One region of the Streptococcus dentasini genome, then DNA from elsewhere that is predicted to be linked to it. Evidence: predicted binding sites of a transcription regulator. Region 1 holds the regulator's gene; each other region holds the start of a gene.

Region 1 (6,186 bases):
TTGTCACCAGCAGTCGCCAATACATCGAAGACACCATCACCCAATTCAAGAATCGAGACATCAAAGGTACCACCACCAAGGTCAAACACTAAGATTTTTTCATCTTTATCTTGTTTATCAAGACCATAAGCAAGGGCTGCTGCAGTTGGTTCGTTGACGATCCGTTCGACTTCAAGACCAGCGATTTTACCAGCATCTTTAGTTGCTTGACGTTGCGCATCATTGAAGTAGGCCGGAACAGTGATGACAGCCTTTTCAACTTTTTCACCAAGATAATCTTCAGCATATCCCTTGATGTATTGCAGAATCATAGCTGAAATTTCTTGAGGAGTATATTCTTTATCATTGGCAGAAACTTTTTCAGAGGTTCCCATTTTAGACTTAATGGAAATAACCGTATCTGGGTTTGTTACTGCTTGACGCTTAGCGGCATCACCGACAATGATTTCCCCATTTTTAAATGAGACAACCGAAGGAGTTGTACGGTTACCTTCTGGGTTAGCGATAATTTTACTTTCAGTTCCTTCAAGAACGGCAACTGCTGAGTTTGTTGTTCCTAAGTCAATACCAATAATTTTAGACATAATACAAGATACCAAGAACATTGAAACAGTCCAGCGACTGCTATTAACGTTCAATTCCTTTCAAAATTTAAATTATTATTCTTGTTCGTTATTTACTAGTTTTCTGTCATTTCGGACAAGTCAGTCTGTTACTAGTTTGATAACAAAATCAATACCATTTTGCTATCGAGCTAGTAAGGAGTCTAGGCAATCCGCCATAGCGGTTGCCGTATAATGATGAGGCGTTTTAATGCCCATCATTATTGACTAGTTATACACCACCACCATAGCTGGCCGAAGCAGCCGATCGTGCAGTTTGTAGCCTTTTTGGAAGATTTCTGCAATACTGTCTGCTGGGTGCTCATCGTCAGCTGGTAAGGTCTGCACTGCCATGTGAAAATTGTGATCAAAGCTTTCGACTGTTACTTCTTCCACACCTTCTTCTTTGAGAGCTTGGATCAGGCTTTCTTGTACCATTTCCAAGCCTTTTTTCACATCATCGCTCAAGCCCTCAACCGCTAAAGCACGCTCCAAATTATCCAAACTAGGCAAAATCGCCTTAGCTAGATCCTGTGAACGATACTTTTGCAGCTGCTGGCGCTCTTCATTGGCACGTCGCTGAATATTTTGCATCTCCGCGTGAGCCCGCAGATATTTATTTTCAAAATCATCTGCCTTCGCAAGAGCTTCTTCAAGTTCTGATTTTTCAGGAGCCTCTTCATCATTATCGACTACAGTCGCCTCCTGTTGATTTTCTTCATCTTCAGAAACCGCTGTCACTGTCTCTTCAGCAGCCTCTTCGTTTTCTTTTTTAATATCTTCTGACATAATGCCTCCTATTTAATTTACCTCGTAATGATTACTGCTAAGATAGCGATAAAAATCCGCTAACTTCATCGTTAAAACCCGACTAACAATGCTAAGAAGTCCCAAAGTCCGCTGATAATCTACAGTAACAGGCCCCATAAGACTCAAGCTACCGAATCCACGATAAGGGATTAAAAATTTGTAGGATAACTGAGTCAAAGCCTTAAGCCCTTGTTGATTTTCTTCAGCCAATCGAATAACATAAGGCTGCTCATCTTGAAATTGTTTTCTAATATCCAGAGCCAACTCTTGATTATTATCAAACAAGCGATAGGTTTTAACATCAGCATATCTGAGGAGATTCTCTTTACCAGATAAGAACAGTTTTTCTACAAACATTTCCTTAAAGATATGTTCAAATAATTCCAAGACATTATCTGTTACCTTGAAATAGCGTTGGACAATCTGCGGGATCTCAGTTCGAATCCGATAATGAATTTCCATCACTGTTTGCCCTAAAAAGCGTTCACATACCAGATTGCTTAAAGTGGCTAAATCCTCATCAAGAAAATTCTTGGGAATAGCAAACTGACTTGTAACAGTATTGGAATCATCAAAAGTCATGACAGCTAGAGCATCGTGGTGACTGAGCTTTACAATATCAAAAGCGCTCAAGCGCTGATTGCTAGGTTCAACATCCAGAGCAACAGCAGTACAGCCAGTCAGCTTCGCCAAAATATCACTAGCCTTTTGTAACAAATCCTCTAATTTAAAAAATTCAAAATCAAAAGCCTTGACGACCTCATAGACATCCGCTTCATCAACACGCTCAAGATTTAACAAATGATTGACATAGTATTGAAAACCTTGACGACTGGGCAAGCGACCACTTGATGTATGAGCTTTTTCCAATAAACCAATTTTTTCTAAAGCAGCCATATCATTACGAATCGTAGCACTGCTAGAAGCAATGTAGTTCTGTAAAAGCTTTGATCCGACAGGTTCATGAGTCTGTGTAAACAATTCAATAATGACAGACAAAATATCATTTTGACGCTGTGTAATCATCCCCAACACCTCCTGTCAGATTTAGCACTCTTATGACACGAGTGCTAACTTATGTTTCTATTATACTGCTCTAAAAATTGATGTCAAGGGAAAAACTCAAAAAATTAGCACTCTTTCAAAAAGAGTGCTAAAAAACTTATTTCTTCTGCAATTGGGCAATAGGTTAGGAACCTTCCATCCACCTCATTTATCATACTTTGTTAGCTGATGCTTCTGAATAATAGCAGTCAGTTTATCCGCATAATGAGGATCAGGACTAACGCCAGCTTTTTGCAAGGCTTGAACAGCAGTCGTGTATTCCTCAGCTGTTGCTACTGTTGTATAAAGCTGGGTCCCCCACAGTCCAGAACTCAATGCCTCCATATAAGCCGAAAGGCTACTCTGCCAGTCCGTATAAATGGCGTAAGGCTGCTTAACTGTCCGCCATTGACCCGATTCGTAAGACTGAGTCGTTAAAACAATCCTTGCCTGTCCTGATTGTGCTAACATACCTGTATAGTTGTGATAACGCACCGCTAGTAAATTAGAGCCATAGTCAGACGACTGAGCCATCTGGGCAATGATAATAGAAGCTTTGACTCCATACGCTTTGGATAGTTTTTGAGCAGTTGGAGCAACCTCCTTGATAAAAGCTTCCTGACTATAGTGAGATACCACCTTAGTGTTGGCAGCCTTAGTTCTCATGTTAAAAAGCAAGGGCAAAAGGATAAGGGCTAAAACAAAGCCAAAAACAATTATAAAAGGCCGAAATTTTAGCCTAGTTCTCATAAATATACCTCCTTACTTATTTCTTCTTGAGCACTGCAAGGTACTCTTCCAAGCTTAGATCATGCTCCGTCATATATTTGGCCGAGGCCTTACCGACATAGCGGAAATGCCAGTCTTCATAGTCTACGCCTGTTGAGTCACTTTTGCCCTTTTCAAAGCGTAACACAAAACCATATCGGGGGGCCAACTTCTTAATTTGAGAAACAACAGTTGGATCGCTTTCGTTAAGATTGTCAACGGTACTCATATCAATAGCTAAACCTGTCTGATGTTCACTAGCACCTGCCGGCTGCGAATAGGTTTTGACCTTTTCCTTGGCCTCATCCTCGCTCAAACTAGGATCACTGGACATTTCTTGTTTAACATAAGAACTAAAGAGCTCCTCCTGGTAGGCGACACTGCGATAGCCTGAAATCAAATGCTCACTGCTATCAATTTGTTGGGCCGCCGCTAAAAAATCTCTAACATTATCAGCAATCCGAGAATCCACCTCTATATTATCCACTGAAGTCAATTCAGGATTAAGTTCTTCTGTAAGATTATCCCGATTGACAAGAATCAGCTGCCAATCGTCTGCTGAAACACTTGGTAATTCTGCAGTTGCTTTAGACTCTTTCATAGCAGATTGATGAGAAGACGAATTGACTTGAGACTGGTGAGATTCTTGTTTATCACGAACATAGGCAACACCAAAAATAATTAGCAGGGCAGCGATAAAAGCTACCAAGAGATTGCGATTACGACTTTTCATACACTTCCTTTTCTAACAATTCTCTGCCTTTTTGGCGATAAGACATATCACCGATAGCATCAATATGAAATCGACCTTCTTCATAAGTCAGCTGACAAACACTGCCATTATCTAGAGCTAGACTGCGCGGTAAAGTTGAATCCAGCAGTCCCATCAGTGTGCCGATAGTCATACCGTGGCTAACTACGATAGCATCACCACCCCCTTGACTCTCAACTTCCTTAGCAATATCGGTAAATCCCGAAAGGATCCTTTCCCTCAGCACATCCCAAGGCTCAGCCCAGCCTGCTGTATCAACGGCTAAAATAGCATCAGCCATATCCTTATATGTCAGCTCTTCAATAGGCTTATCAAAAACCCGTGGCATAACACCGTTAAAGAGTTCAGCATCATACCCTCCGTCCAAGCTACCAAAGCACCACTCTCGAATCCGCTTATCCCGCTTATAAGGGATCGTCTCTTGCCCCAGTTCACTCAGGATAATTTCCATCGTCTGTAGAGTCCGGCCACTGTCGCTAGAGTAAGCCGCAGCAAAATGCAAACCGGCCGCTTTCAAGCCAAGACCCAACTCCTTGATTCCTTTTTCTCCATCTTTCGTCAAGGGTGTATCTGACCACCCCTGCGCCCGACCAATTGTATTAAACATGGTTTTCCCGTGACGGGCAATAAATAGTCGTGTTTTTGCCATAATAAGACCTTCTCCCGAGTTTTTTATTATTATACCAAATTTAAGCCAATTAAAACACCTATCAAAAAATAGGTGTCCAATAATTAATTTTTAAAACTATGAATAGGGGCAGGAATCTGACCACCTCTCGCAATAAAATCTGCAGATGATTTCTTGTTGACAGACATAACCGGGGCTGCGCCCAACAGACCGCCGAATTCGATCATATCGCCTTCTTTTCCTTTAGGAATAATGCGCACCGCTGTTGTTTTCTGATTAATTACGCCGATAGCTGCCTCATCAGCAATCATGGCCGCAATAGTCTCTGCTGGGGTCTCCTCGGGAATAGCAATCATGTCTAAACCAACCGAACAAATCGCTGTCATTGCTTCTAATTTTTCCAGATTCAGAGAACCGCTTTGCACTGCTGCAATCATCCCTTCATCCTCCGACACAGGGATAAAGGCACCGGATAGACCGCCAACTTGGTTGCAGGCCATAACACCGCCCTTTTTGACTTGGTCATTAAGCAGAGCCAGCGCTGCCGTTGTCCCATGAGTGCCGACTGCCTCCAGCCCCATTTCTTCAAGAACTCGAGCAACTGAATCGCCGACTGCCGGAGTCGGAGCAAGCGACAGATCAACAATACCAAACTTAACACCCAAGCGCTCCGACGCCAAACTGCCTACTAGTTGGCCAATTCGAGTAATTTTGAAAGCTGTCTTTTTAACTGTTTCAGCGACAACGTCAAAGCTTTGACCGCGAACTTTTTCCAAAGCACGCTTAACCACCCCTGGTCCTGAGACACCAACATTGATGACAACATCGGCTTCACCTACACCGTGAAAAGCACCTGCCATGAAAGGATTGTCCTCAACAGCATTGGCAAAAACAACCAGCTTAGCAGGGCCCATCTCAGAAGCTGCCGAAGTCTCCTTGATAATGCGCCCCATATCACGTACTGCAGTCATATTGATACCAGACTTGGTTGATCCGATATTGACAGATGAACAGACAAAGTCAGTCTCAGCCAAAGCTTGGGGAATAGAATTGATGAGAATTTCATCTCCCTTTTGATAGCCCTTTTGCACCAATGCTGAAAAACCGCCGATAAAATTAATACCAATCTTTTTGGCTGCGCGATCCAGCGCCTTAGCTAAAGGAACATAACTGTCCGCATCCGTCGCTGCGCCAATGATGGAAATAGGTGTTACAGAGATACGTTTGTTGACAATTGGAATCCCCAATTCAGCTGAAATTTCATCCCCAACTTCAACCAACCTGCTCGCCTTATCAACAATTTTTTGGTAGACTTTTTCAGCAGCTCTACTGATATCTGAATCAATGCAATCAAGAAGAGAGATACCCATGGTAATGGTACGAACATCAAAATTCTGCTCTTCAATCATGGCTATGGTTTCTGTGACCTGCTTAATATCCATTTCCTTACCCCCTTATAAATTGTGCATGGCATCAAAAATAGCAGAGCTTTGAATATTAATCTTAACCTGCAGCCTCTCTCCTAGCGCTTCCAACTCAGAGCGCAAAATAGCAAAGTCCTT
Region 2 (6,186 bases), on a different contig from region 1:
AGTCGGCACTTCCAGCAGGTTCATGGCACGCAGGAAAGTAGATTTCCCTGATCCCGACGGACCGATGATGGCAACAACTTCTCCTTTTTTAATTTCTAAATCTATTCCTTTGAGAACTTCGTTATTGCCAAAATATTTATGCAGATTTTTAATACTAATCAATGTATCTGTCATTATTTTTGTCCTTTCCCAAGACGGTTTTCAAGTGACTTTTGTCCAGCTGTCAAAATAGTTGTCAGCACCAAATAGTAGAAAGCAGCGAACAAGAGGGGTTCCAGTGGAATATAGGTTGTCGCTAAGACCGTTTGGGCGCCGTTCCACAATTCCATGATACCAATAGTCTGCAAGAGTGAACTGTCTTTAATAATGGTGATAAATTCATTTCCCAAGGCAGGCAGGATATTTTTAAAAGCCTGAGGCAACACCACATAACGCATTGCCTTGGCTGGTTTAATTCCCAGCGAATAAGCCGCTTCGGTCTGACCTTTAGGAACTGCTTCAATCCCAGCACGAACGATTTCTGAAATATAGGCACCGCTATTTAAAGACAGAATAATAATACCTGGAATCAAGCGGGAAAAGTCTAACTCAACCGTACCAAAACCGATTGACGGTGCATTTTTAAAGTCCATCCAAAGAAAGGCAATCATGATTTGAACAACCATAGGTGTTCCACGAAAGACCCAGACATAAAAGCTAACCAGCCAGTTCAGTAACTTGATGTGCGAGCGTTTAGCAAGGGCCACCAGAACGCCCAAGATGGTCCCAAATAAAACGACACAGATAGAAATCATGATGGTGACAATCACGCCATAGTTAAAGTAACCCCAATATTTAGGTAAAAACGAAAAATCAAAATTCACAGATTTACTCCTATTATACGGCTTTGAGCCATTCTTAAAGACCAGCTAGATATATTTTAAATTTTAGCTGCTTATCAATAATTTTATAACCAATTCTATCATAAAATGAATAATAATACAATATCTGTTTATAAAATTAGTTCTCCCTATTAAAAAGGAATTAAAGATTATTCGGACTATTGAAAGCCTATATTGGCTAGTAGAGTGAGAGATTCACAGCAAAACTAAGATTAGGGATCAGTAAAGTTGACTTCATTATACTCGCTTAATAGTCCAGCAAACTTAATAAAATAGGGAACTAAAAACCGAAACGCGGAGCTCCCAACTGATCACTGCACAGAGCTATTATAAGAGATTGATTATAGGTGCTGAAAAATTTTATCCTATACACAGGCCCCTGCTTTTGGATTTGAACAGCAGGCAAGGCTAGTTTAAAAATAAGAAAAAGACCTCCGAGGTGTTAGATTTTAAATCCAACTCCTGAAGATCAATTCAATTATCTTTTTAATTTCTATTTTGTTTTTAATTAGTAGAGCAGATCATAGATTTCCATAGCAATCAAGTCAATGCTGTCAAAGGTGTAGGTTTCACGCGCCTTAATATCACGCAATGTGAAAACAGGGCCATTTTCGGGGTCGTTAGCAAAAGAAACTTCTGCAACAACGAGGCCATCACGTTCAAAATTCCTCTTTAAGTTGCCTCCATCTGTCGTCATCAAATTCAGACGATCAATAATTCTCACCAAATGTGATTCCATGTAGATTCTCCTTAACTAAGATACAAATCCGCAAAATATCGTATGAATTTCAGGAACTCTTGCATCATAATGTTTTTAACTATCCCTATTTTACCATAAAGTAAAAGATTGAGATAGATGAAAGGCCGGAAATCACTGTGATTTTTACATTATTAATTCTCTTGATAGGATTGGTAAAGAATTGCTTTGATAGCGTGCATACGATTTTCTGCCTCTTGGAAAATAACCGAGCTGTACTTTTGAAAGACTTCATCGGTAATTTCTAATTCACTATAGCCGTACTGCTCGTAAATGCTATAACCAATATCGGTATTGGTATCGTGGAAAGCTGGCAAGCAGTGCATAACAATCAGGTCAGGATTATCAGCCAAATCAAGCAGCTCTTTGTTGACCTGATAAGGCAGGAGCAAGTCAATTCTATCCTTGAAATCGACTTCTTCTCCCATGGACACCCAGACATCCGTATAAATCATATCGACCCCTTTTACGTCTATCACATCATCCGTCACTTTTAATACAGCACCTGTATTGTGCAGGTGTGCTAAATCAATGATAGCCTTACTAGGCTGTAAGTCTTTGGGGGCAATAATGGTACAGTTGACACCGAGAATGGCTGATGTTACCAGAAGGGAATTAGCCATATTATTGCGGCCATCTCCTAGGTAGGCGATACTCAAACCATCAAGGCTGCCAAAGTGCTCCGTCAGAGTCAAAAAGTCCGCTATCATCTGGGTAGGATGCCAGGTATCTGTCAAACCGTTCCAAACTGGAACATCGGCATGGGCAGCTAAGGTCTCAATATCTTCCTGCCTGAATCCGCGATATTCGATGCCATCGAACATAGAACCGAGAACTCTGGCTGTATCAATAATTGATTCTTTTTTACCCAGCTGGATTTCACCAGTACCTAGATAGGTAACGTTCATTCCCAAATCTTGTCCTGCCACTGTAAAGGCTGAACGTGTTCTAGTAGAAGTCTTTTCAAAAATGAGAGCAATATTTTGTCCTTCTAGATAGTTATGAGGAATCTTATCCTTTTTGAGCTGCTTAAACTTAGCAGACTGGGTAATTAAATCTAGCAGTTCCTGTTTTGTGAAGTCTATTTCTTTTAAAAATGATTTTGCCATGGTTACCCCTTTTGTATTTTTATACAATAATTCTATAATATTTTGCGTTTTTGTCAAGAATAAACTGTATTTTATTCATTTTTATAAAATTAGCACTCTCACTCTTCCTCTGCTAAAATTATAATCTTTTTACTTGATTTCTAAGTTATGAGTGTTATAATAACAGCATAGAATTTGACCTTTATTGACTATAAGGCCAAATCAGTCAGATTGGAGGTAATCCTATGTTATGTCAAAATTGTCAACTTAACGATGCTAGCATACATCTATACACAAATGTCAATGGGCAGCAAAAGCAGATTGATCTCTGCCAGAACTGCTACCAGATTATGAAAGCTGATCCAGAAAATATTCTCAATAGTAACCCCACTAACCAATCCATGGATTCTTTCTTTGATGATTTCTTTGGTGATTTAAACAATTTTCGCGCTTTTAACCAAGAACTGCCTAACGCTCCTCAAACAGAAGCTGGTAGATCAGGCGGCAATGGAAATGGCAACAACGGTGGAGGAGGCGGCAACAACCGCAGACGCCGTCCGCAGCCCCAAGCACCTCAGCAACCTCAAGGAATCTTGGAGGAATTTGGTATCAACGTCACAGACATTGCCCGTCGCGGTGATGTTGATCCTGTTATTGGGCGCGACCAAGAGATCGTGCGAGTGATTGAAATCCTCAACCGTCGGACAAAAAACAATCCGGTTTTGATCGGGGAACCCGGTGTAGGTAAGACTGCTGTCGTCGAGGGCTTAGCTCAAAAAATTGTCGATGGCAATGTTCCTCAGAAACTGCAAAACAAACAGGTTATCCGTTTGGATGTTGTCAGTCTAGTACAAGGAACAGGTATCCGAGGGCAATTTGAAGAACGCATGCAAAAGTTGATGGAAGAAATCCGTCAACGCCAAGATGTGATTCTCTTTATTGATGAAATCCATGAAATTGTTGGGGCTGGAGGAACAACCGATGGCAGTATGGATGCAGGTAATATCCTGAAACCAGCTCTTGCCCGCGGTGATCTGCAACTGGTCGGAGCTACCACACTCAATGAATATCGAATCATTGAGAAAGATGCTGCACTTGAACGACGGATGCAGCCAGTTAAGGTTGACGAACCGTCTGTTGAAGAGACCATTACGATTTTACGCGGTATTCAGCCTAAATATCAGGATTATCACCATGTTAAGTACACAGATGACGCTATTGAAGCTGCTGCCGTTCTTTCTAACCGCTACATTCAAGATCGCTTCTTGCCCGATAAGGCTATTGACCTTTTGGATGAGGCCGGCTCCAAGATGAATTTAACGCTCAACTTTGTTGATCCTAAGGATATCGACAAGCGTTTAGTTGAGGCAGAAAATCTCAAGGCACAGGCTACACGTGAAGAAGACTTTGAAAAAGCAGCCTACTTCCGTGATCAAATTGCTAAATATAAAGAAATGCAGGCTCAGCAATTATCGGACCAAGATATTCCGGTTATCACTGAAAAACATATCGAAGCAATTGTGGAAGAAAAAACCAATATTCCTGTCGGTGATTTGAAAGAAAAAGAACAATCGCAGTTGGTCAACCTGGCAGATGATTTGAAATCTCATGTTATCGGTCAAGATGCTGCTGTTGATAAGATTGCTAAGGCCATCCGCCGTAACCGTGTCGGTCTGGGAGCTCCGAATCGCCCTATTGGTAGTTTCCTTTTTGTCGGCCCAACCGGTGTTGGTAAGACTGAGCTGTCCAAACAGTTAGCGATTGAACTCTTTGGTTCTGCTGACAGTATGATCCGTTTCGACATGTCTGAATATATGGAAAAACATGCTGTGGCTAAGCTAGTTGGGGCCCCTCCAGGATATGTTGGCTACGAAGAAGCTGGTCAATTAACTGAACAAGTCCGCCGTAATCCTTATTCACTTATTCTTTTAGACGAAGTCGAAAAAGCTCACCCAGATGTCATGCATATGTTCTTGCAGGTGCTAGATGATGGTCGTCTGACAGACGGTCAAGGCCGTACAGTCAGCTTCAAAGATACTATTATCATCATGACTTCAAATGCTGGTACTGGTAAAGTGGAAGCTTCAGTCGGGTTTGGAGCGGCTCGTGAGGGTCGTACTAATTCCGTTCTGGGAGAGTTGGGTAACTTCTTTAGTCCAGAATTTATGAATCGTTTCGATGGTATCGTTGAATTCCAAGCCCTCAGTAAGGAAAACTTACTGACGATTGTTGATTTGATGCTGGAAGATGTTAATAATCGTCTAGCTACCAATGGACTCCATCTTGATGTCACAGCTAAGGTTAAAGAGAAATTAGTTGATCTTGGCTATGATCCTAAGATGGGGGCGAGACCTTTGCGTCGTACCATTCAGGAGCATATTGAAGATGCGATTACCGATTTTTATCTTGATAATCCAAATGAAAAGCATTTCAAGGCTGTCATGACTTCTAATGGTAAAATCACTATCAAGGGGGCTAAGAAGGATGAAGATTCCGCCCTTAAGGAAGAAGCTTCCCTTGCAGAATAAATCATTGTAAAACTTAAACGGTCTGAAATGTTTTCAGGCCGTTTTCTTGGTATAATCAGTATAAACTAATTAGAGACGAGGCAATAGAATGACTAATCCTACTTATGGAGAAAAAATTACTGGTAAAGACTACGTTAGCCGTTACGGTGTCTATGCTGTCATACCTAATCCAAACCAGACAAAAATTATCTTGGTGCAAGCTCCTAACGGCGCTTGGTTTTTACCGGGGGGTGAAATTGAAGAGGGTGAAGACCATCTTCAGGCTCTCAGCCGTGAATTGATTGAAGAGCTAGGCTTTACAGCTCGGTTCGGAACTTATTACGGCCAGGCTGATGAATACTTCTATTCCAGTCATCGAGACACTTATTTTTATAATCCAGCCTACATCTATGAAGTTACAGACTTTGTAGATACAGGCAAACCCTTAGAAGATTTTAATAATCTAGCTTGGTTTTCAATTGATGAAGCAGTCAGTAAGCTTAAGCGAGGAAGCCATAAATGGGGGGTTGAGCAGTGGAAAAGGGTTTATAAAAAATAATCAAGCACCGCCATTTTAATAAAATCGTGCTATAATGGTAATATGCAAATCCCTTAAGGAGGATAGTCATGAGACTTATCAATACTACAAGTAGCCATCCTGATCTTGTTCGCAACCAGCTGCGCAATACTGACGCTAAGTTAGTTGAGGTGTATTCGGCCGGCAACAGTGATGTTATTTTTTCTAAAGCACCTGGTCATTATGAGCTCTTGATTTCAAATCGTCATCGTGCTATTAAAGATGAAGAAATTGAGAAGATCCGTGAGTTCTTCTTCAAGCGCAAAATTAATCCAGATATCGTTATTCCTGATCAAATCAAATCGAGTCATACAGAAAAGTTGATTGAAATCTCAATTCCTACTACTATATAAGCATATGCCCTCAGCTCTTATGA
Region 3 (6,186 bases), on a different contig from region 1:
AAGGGGAGCCAAATTAAATCGCATCAAAAAAAACTAGCCATCATTGGGCTAGTTTTTATAGCTTGTGCGCATGCCTTTATTACATCATGCCACCCATCATACCTGGATCCATAGCTGGTGCTGCCGGTGCTGATGACTCTTCTGGGTGATCAGCGACAACAGCTTCAGTTGTTAGAATGAGGCTAGCAACAGAAGCTGCATTTTGCAGGGCTGAACGGCTAACTTTGACAGGATCAATGATTCCTGCTTCAACCATATCTACCCAGCTTCCATCGGCTGCATTAAAGCCTGTACCAACAGCGCTAGCTTTAAGTTTTTCGATGATAACAGAACCTTCATAGCCAGCGTTACGGGCAATTTGACGAACGGGTTCTTCAAGCGCACGCAGGACAATATTACGGCCAGTTGCTTCATCCCCCTTCACATCAAGAGAGGCAACTTTTTCAATGACATTAACAAGGGCTGTACCACCACCGGCAACGATACCTTCTTCAACAGCAGCGCGGGTTGCATTAAGGGCATCTTCAATGCGGAGTTTCATTTCTTTTAATTCGGTTTCAGTCGCAGCACCAACCTTGATAACTGCAACACCACCAGATAATTTTGCCAACCGTTCTTGCAACTTTTCACGATCAAAGTCTGATGTTGTTGTTTCTAATTGTGATTTGATCAAGTTGACACGCTCTGTAATGGCAGAGGCTTCTCCAGCTCCTTCAACAATCACTGTTGAATCTTTGTCGATAGTGATTTTAGCAGCCTGACCGAGAGAAGCAATGCTGGCATCCTTGAGTTCCAAGCCAAGGTCTTCGGTAATGACAGTACCACCAGTCAAAACAGCAATATCTTCCAGCATAGCCTTGCGGCGATCACCAAAACCTGGTGCCTTAACCGCAACAACATTAAAGGTTCCGCGAATCTTATTTAGAACCAATGTAGGCAAAGCTTCACCATCAACATCGTCTGCGATAATCAAGAGCGGGCGGCTGGTTTTAAGTACTTCTTCTAAAAGAGGAAGTACATCTTGGATATTTGAAATTTTCTTATCGGTAATCAAGATATAAGGATTATCCAGATCAGCAACCATCTTTTCGTTATCGGTTACCATGTATTGAGAGAGGTAACCGCGATCAAATTGCATCCCTTCAACAACGTCCAATTCAGTTTCCATACCACGGGATTCTTCAATGGTGATGACACCGTCATTGCCAACTTTTTCCATAGCTTCTGAAATGTATTCACCAACTTTTTCAGAACGTGAAGATACAGCAGCAACTTGTGCAATAGCTTCTTTACCAGAAACTGGTTGAGCGATAGCTTTTAAGCCTTCAACAGCTGTTGAAACAGCTGTTTCGATACCCCGACGGATACCAATTGGGTTGGCACCTGCCGTAACATTCTTAAGCCCTTCGCGAACGATGGCTTGGGTCAAAACAGTGGCTGTAGTGGTTCCGTCACCTGCAATATCATTAGTTTTTGAAGCAACTTCTGAAACTAATTTAGCTCCCATGTTTTCAAAATGGTCTTCTAGTTCGATTTCCTTAGCAATAGTTACACCATCATTCGTAATCAAAGGTGAACCAAAGGATTTTTCCAAAACAACATTACGGCCTTTAGGGCCAAGCGTTACCTTAACAGTATCTGCCAACGCATCAACCCCGCGCACCATAGCGGAACGGGCATCAGCTGAAAATTTAATATCTTTTGCCATAATAGTTACTTTCCTACTTTCTAAAGTTTCTATTTATAAAATTACTACAGACATGGATCATCTAGCCGATTAGGCTAATACAGCTAAAATATCTGCTTCGCGAATGATTGAGACCTTGTCATCACCGTCTTTGACGTCAAGACCAGCTCCATTTTCAACGAGTACTTTATCACCCGCAGAAACGCTTGGAGCAACGAGTTCTCCTGTCAAGGTACGACTACCCTGACCAACGGCTACAACAGTCGCTGTTTTAGTGGCTTCATGAGAGCCGCCCGCTAGAACAAAACCACTTGCTGTCGTTTCTTCTACTTCTTCAAATTTTACAACAATACGATCACCTAATGGCTTCAACATAATAAACCTCCAATATTTTTTAGCACTCTAATATCTTGAGTGCTAATTACACTTATCATTGTATCATTTGGTCAAAAATAGTCAAGAAAAAACTCTGTCTTCCGACAAAGTTTTTGTTTTATTTTGCTTTTGCCCGAGTCATCTTTTCTTCAAAGTCATCGATAACTTTTTGGACATTAAGGCGCCCCTTGTAAATACCGTAGCCAAAGAGCAGCATTCCTAATACTCCCAAGATAATCAGGACAATACCGATAATACGAACGACGAGATATGCTGAAAGCAGATAAACTAAGATGATACCAATGCTAGCAATGAGAAACATCAGCGTAAACCAACGTCCTAGATTTTCAATCATATGCTTTTGGTAGGCAATCTCCTTCTCATAACCGGTGATAAATTCTTTTTCTGTCAGCATAAGCGCTCCATTTTTTGATTTAGTATTTTAATCCTGGATCGAAGAAGCCTGTCAGGACACCAACAAGAGCAAGAACTACTAAGAGCAGCATAACTTTAATTGGCGACATATTTTTCTTAGCCATCAACCACCAGCAGAAAACGGTAATTAAAGCTGTTAACAAGCCTGGATAAACACCATCCAACTGGTCTTGCAGCACTAAGAAAGCTTTTCCAGAAGAATTCTTCAATTCAAAGGATGTTTTAATAGGAACCCAAGTCGCAGCTACAGCACCGACAACCATACCACCAACGATAGCTACGGCTTTACGGATAGCTTGTCCTTGAGGGCCAACCAAAACTTCAACTGCCTTATCCCCAAGTTCATAGCCCTTGAAGTAGGCAAAACGCATACCGAAGTAGGCTAAGAGATTCCAAACCACAATATAGAATATCGCACCGACCGGCGAACCGCCAGTTGACAAGCCAAGGGCAATCCCTAAGATAATTGGAATCAAAGTACCGACAACAAGGGAATCACCGATACCAGCAACCGGTCCCATCAAACCAGCACGTAGACCATTGATAGTTTCATCATCAACACCATCTGAACCATTCGCACGAGCTTCTTCCAAGCCAGCTGTTACCCCAACAATAAGGGAACCAAGTTGTGGTTCTGTATTGAAGAAGGCCGTATAGGTCTGCATCGAACGCGCTTTATCATCTTCATTATCGTAAAGCTCTTCAACGATTGGCAGCATAGAGGTCAGGTAACCAAAGGTCTGCATATGCTCTTGTGAGAAGCAGGTTAAGTTCCCATAATACCAATGATGGAAGGATTTAGTTAGTGTTTTCTTTGAAATTTTCTTTTGAGCCATCTTAGATATCCTCCTCATCGTCATCAAATTCTAGATTATCTGCACCAGCTACTGCTGTAGCCTTAGCGTTTTTAGCCATTTCTAGTTCATAGAACAAGACCGCAAAGATAAGGGAAATGACTGCACATGATACCAAGTTCAATCCCAATGATGCTGCAAGAGTAAATCCAACAAAGAATGGGATAAAGTCAACTGCCTTATCAACAATTTGTTTCAAAAGAATAGCAATCCCTACACATGGGAGCAAGGAACCTACCGTAAAGAGGGTCTTCATTGGAATACCATCCAGTGGCAGTGCTTCTTTCAACGCCGTAACTGCGCTTGCTCCTAATTTACACATAATTAGCGTTGGGATGAATGAAAAGATGATATGGGAGACCCAAGGAAGGCCCCAGTCTACTGCATACAGTTTTTTATAATCTCTCTTTTCAACAGCTCTCCAGCCGATGTGCTGCCATACTAGGTTCATAGTAGCTGTTCCGTAGAAAAGCACGGTACCAATAGTACCTACCAAGGTTCCCATTGATTTTGCAAGGTTAGCTGCATCAGCTGAATTAGCTGACAGCCCTTGTGAATGAATAGCAACCATCGCCAAAGGAATACCGATATAAGATACCGCACGAACATCGGCTGATACAGTACCACCAGGTGTTACCAAGGCGATGTAAACGAGCTGCATAGCAACCCCACAAACGATACCCGTTTTAAGATCTCCAAGGATCAGGCCACAGACCAGACCTCCGACTAAGGGACGACCTAAAGTGTAGTTACCAATGGTCGTACCACCTAGGCCAGGCATGGAAGACAAACAGGCAAACAAGCCAAGAATGGCTGCTTGTAACCAAGAAATTGTCATAATAATTCTCCTTTATTTAAAGATACAAAGGGCGTTAAGAAAGCGAGAAGAAAATAGGAGCCTAACGCCATGCGCTTTGCGCATAAGGCAGGCTATCTTTTTCTCGACGCTTTTAGCCCGTGTTCAATTACCAAGATACTAAGAGCGTCAGCGAGCAGAGGCAAAATAGCAGGTTCGACGAAGAGTCGCAAGACTCTAGGAGAAGCTGTCTTTTTGACACAGCTCGCAGCTCGTATTCAATTAGCAAGATACAAAGGGCGTGAAGAAATCCGTATAAAAATAGGAAACGGACGCTGTGTCGTAAAGACACAAGGACGTTTATCTTTTTTACTAGGATTTTAGCCCGTGTTCAGTTAACAAGATACTAAAACGTTACGAGAAAACTGGCGACAATCGCCTTTCTCTTTATCACCAGACAAAACTGCTTATAGGCAGTTTCTATAAAGTTAGTAAGGTAGATAGGTAAGCCACCATAACGATTGCCGTAGTTTACCCAGTGTTTTAAAACCTAGACAAGCCTTCTACGTTAATAACCAAATTGTGATTTAAAGTCTGACCAGTAGCCGATAGAAACATCTGGTAGGAGCTGGAATTTCACCTTGTAACCAGCTTTCTCAATCTCTTCAATAGCATCGGCCTCTTCTTGAGTGATTGACTGGTTGTTACCAAGTTTGACAGCACCAGGACGGTCATTAGCTGGACCGACAATAATTTCTTTAATGTCATCTGGTACAAAGCCTTGATCCACCAAAATTTCCTTCATATCGATAGGATTCTTAGCGATGAGGAAGTAGCGGCTATCAGAATCTGTTACTTTTTTAGATTTTTGCGCAAAAGCTTCTTTGGTCCAAACAAAAGTTTTCTTATCCGATGCTCCCTTGTAAGCTTGGATTAACACCTTATTATTGGCAGCTGCGTCATTTACCGCAATCAACCCATCGCATGGGTACTCTTTTGCCCAACGTGTTACAGTTTGACCGTGAATCATACGGTCATCGATACGAACAAATGAAATTGACATGTTCTTGTCTCCTCTTAAAATAAATTTAGCCTAAGGCTAGTTATAATTACAATAAAATGGTTAGCAAAATTGCTAAATATAGCATTTTTACCAGCTAGAAAGACTTGAAGTTAACCATCAAGCACTACTAACTAAATGTCATCATCGTCGTCAGCATCATCATCAGATACTTGGAATTGCTGAAGAGCTGTTGAAGCCTCCGATAGAATATTTTCTGCCAAAGCTTCCCCTTCCAGCATATCCTTCATGACAACAGCCGTTAGAGCGGCTGTCAGATTCATTCCGCCAATGACTAGCGCTGTGTCCAATTTTCCTTTTTCGGCCAAAACATTTAGGAATGTTGTCAGAGGACTACCGCCGACAATATCCGCTAGAACAACAAACTCATCCTGCTCATTTGTCTGAGCTTCCAAGCCTTCCTTGACTTGACTAGCAAAGTCGTCAACTGACTTACCATTCTGCAGACCAAAAGCTAGAACTTGATCAATCTTATCGCCAGCAAACATGGCCAACGAGGTTTTCAATCCCTCGGCCAAGCCACCGTGACTGACTAACACCAGATACTTCATAAGACCCTCCTTTTATTGTCTTTATTTTACAAAAATTGGAAACGCTTTTACATTGTTGTTTGTCACATCATGCGATTAACACTTGTCACTCATACAATGACATTTGTCACTAAAAAGAAAAAGAGCCGAGAAGACAAATTCCTAAGACGCTTGTCTTCCCAACGCTTTTATTTGTAGCTTACTTACGCTGCTAGTAGGCCGCAGACCCTCCTTGAGCGAGCGTTTTTAATTGGTTTTAATCATTGGAGATAAGTCTGGTTTTTGCCTACTGGTTCAGCTTATCCTGAATTGCCTGTAAATCATCGTCCAAGCTATCCTCCGATATGGACTGAGCTATGAGGTAATCAGCCTTGTCTAATATCTCCTGGGTGGTTAGAGAGCGAGGTTCAACACGCGAGTGTGAGAGC

The links. The regulator HrcA, encoded in region 1, represses chaperone genes, less so after heat shock. The targets are predictions, from matches to a motif close to TTAGCACTCNNNNNNNNNGAGTGCTAA.
Region 2: ACVR1G_RS02100 (ATP-dependent Clp protease ATP-binding subunit) is a predicted target of HrcA. The motif match lies at 2,837-2,863, and genes of this name have one in related genera.
Region 3: groES (co-chaperone GroES) is a predicted target of HrcA. The motif match lies at 2,082-2,108, and genes of this name have one in related genera.

What each region holds. Positions count from the first base shown of each region.
Region 1 covers NZ_JBRUHS010000012.1:32,472-38,657, reverse strand. Annotated here, with positions in the region: gene dnaK (molecular chaperone DnaK) at 1-584, opposite strand, end outside; gene grpE (nucleotide exchange factor GrpE) at 831-1,391, opposite strand; gene hrcA (heat-inducible transcriptional repressor HrcA) at 1,404-2,438, opposite strand; gene ACVR1G_RS09020 (glycoside hydrolase family 73 protein) at 2,622-3,206, opposite strand; gene ACVR1G_RS09015 (M15 family metallopeptidase) at 3,223-3,957, opposite strand; gene ACVR1G_RS09010 (histidine phosphatase family protein) at 3,944-4,645, opposite strand; gene ACVR1G_RS09005 (PFL family protein) at 4,729-6,066, opposite strand; gene ACVR1G_RS09000 (ACT domain-containing protein) at 6,079-6,186, opposite strand, start outside.
Region 2 covers NZ_JBRUHS010000002.1:128,659-134,844, forward strand. Annotated here, with positions in the region: gene ACVR1G_RS02080 (amino acid ABC transporter ATP-binding protein) at 1-174, opposite strand, end outside; gene ACVR1G_RS02085 (amino acid ABC transporter permease) at 174-863, opposite strand; gene ACVR1G_RS02090 (DUF1797 family protein) at 1,390-1,620, opposite strand; gene argF (ornithine carbamoyltransferase) at 1,773-2,747, opposite strand; gene ACVR1G_RS02100 (ATP-dependent Clp protease ATP-binding subunit) at 2,972-5,254, shown strand; gene ACVR1G_RS02105 (NUDIX hydrolase) at 5,343-5,792, shown strand; gene ACVR1G_RS02110 (DUF1827 family protein) at 5,861-6,163, shown strand.
Region 3 covers NZ_JBRUHS010000008.1:15,528-21,713, forward strand. Annotated here, with positions in the region: gene groL (chaperonin GroEL) at 80-1,708, opposite strand; gene groES (co-chaperone GroES) at 1,778-2,062, opposite strand; gene ACVR1G_RS06935 (DUF202 domain-containing protein) at 2,181-2,477, opposite strand; gene ACVR1G_RS06940 (PTS system mannose/fructose/sorbose family transporter subunit IID) at 2,497-3,333, opposite strand; gene ACVR1G_RS06945 (PTS mannose/fructose/sorbose/N-acetylgalactosamine transporter subunit IIC) at 3,335-4,189, opposite strand; gene ACVR1G_RS06950 (PTS sugar transporter subunit IIB) at 4,716-5,210, opposite strand; gene ACVR1G_RS06955 (PTS sugar transporter subunit IIA) at 5,342-5,779, opposite strand; gene ACVR1G_RS06960 (ABC transporter substrate-binding protein) at 6,045-6,186, opposite strand, start outside.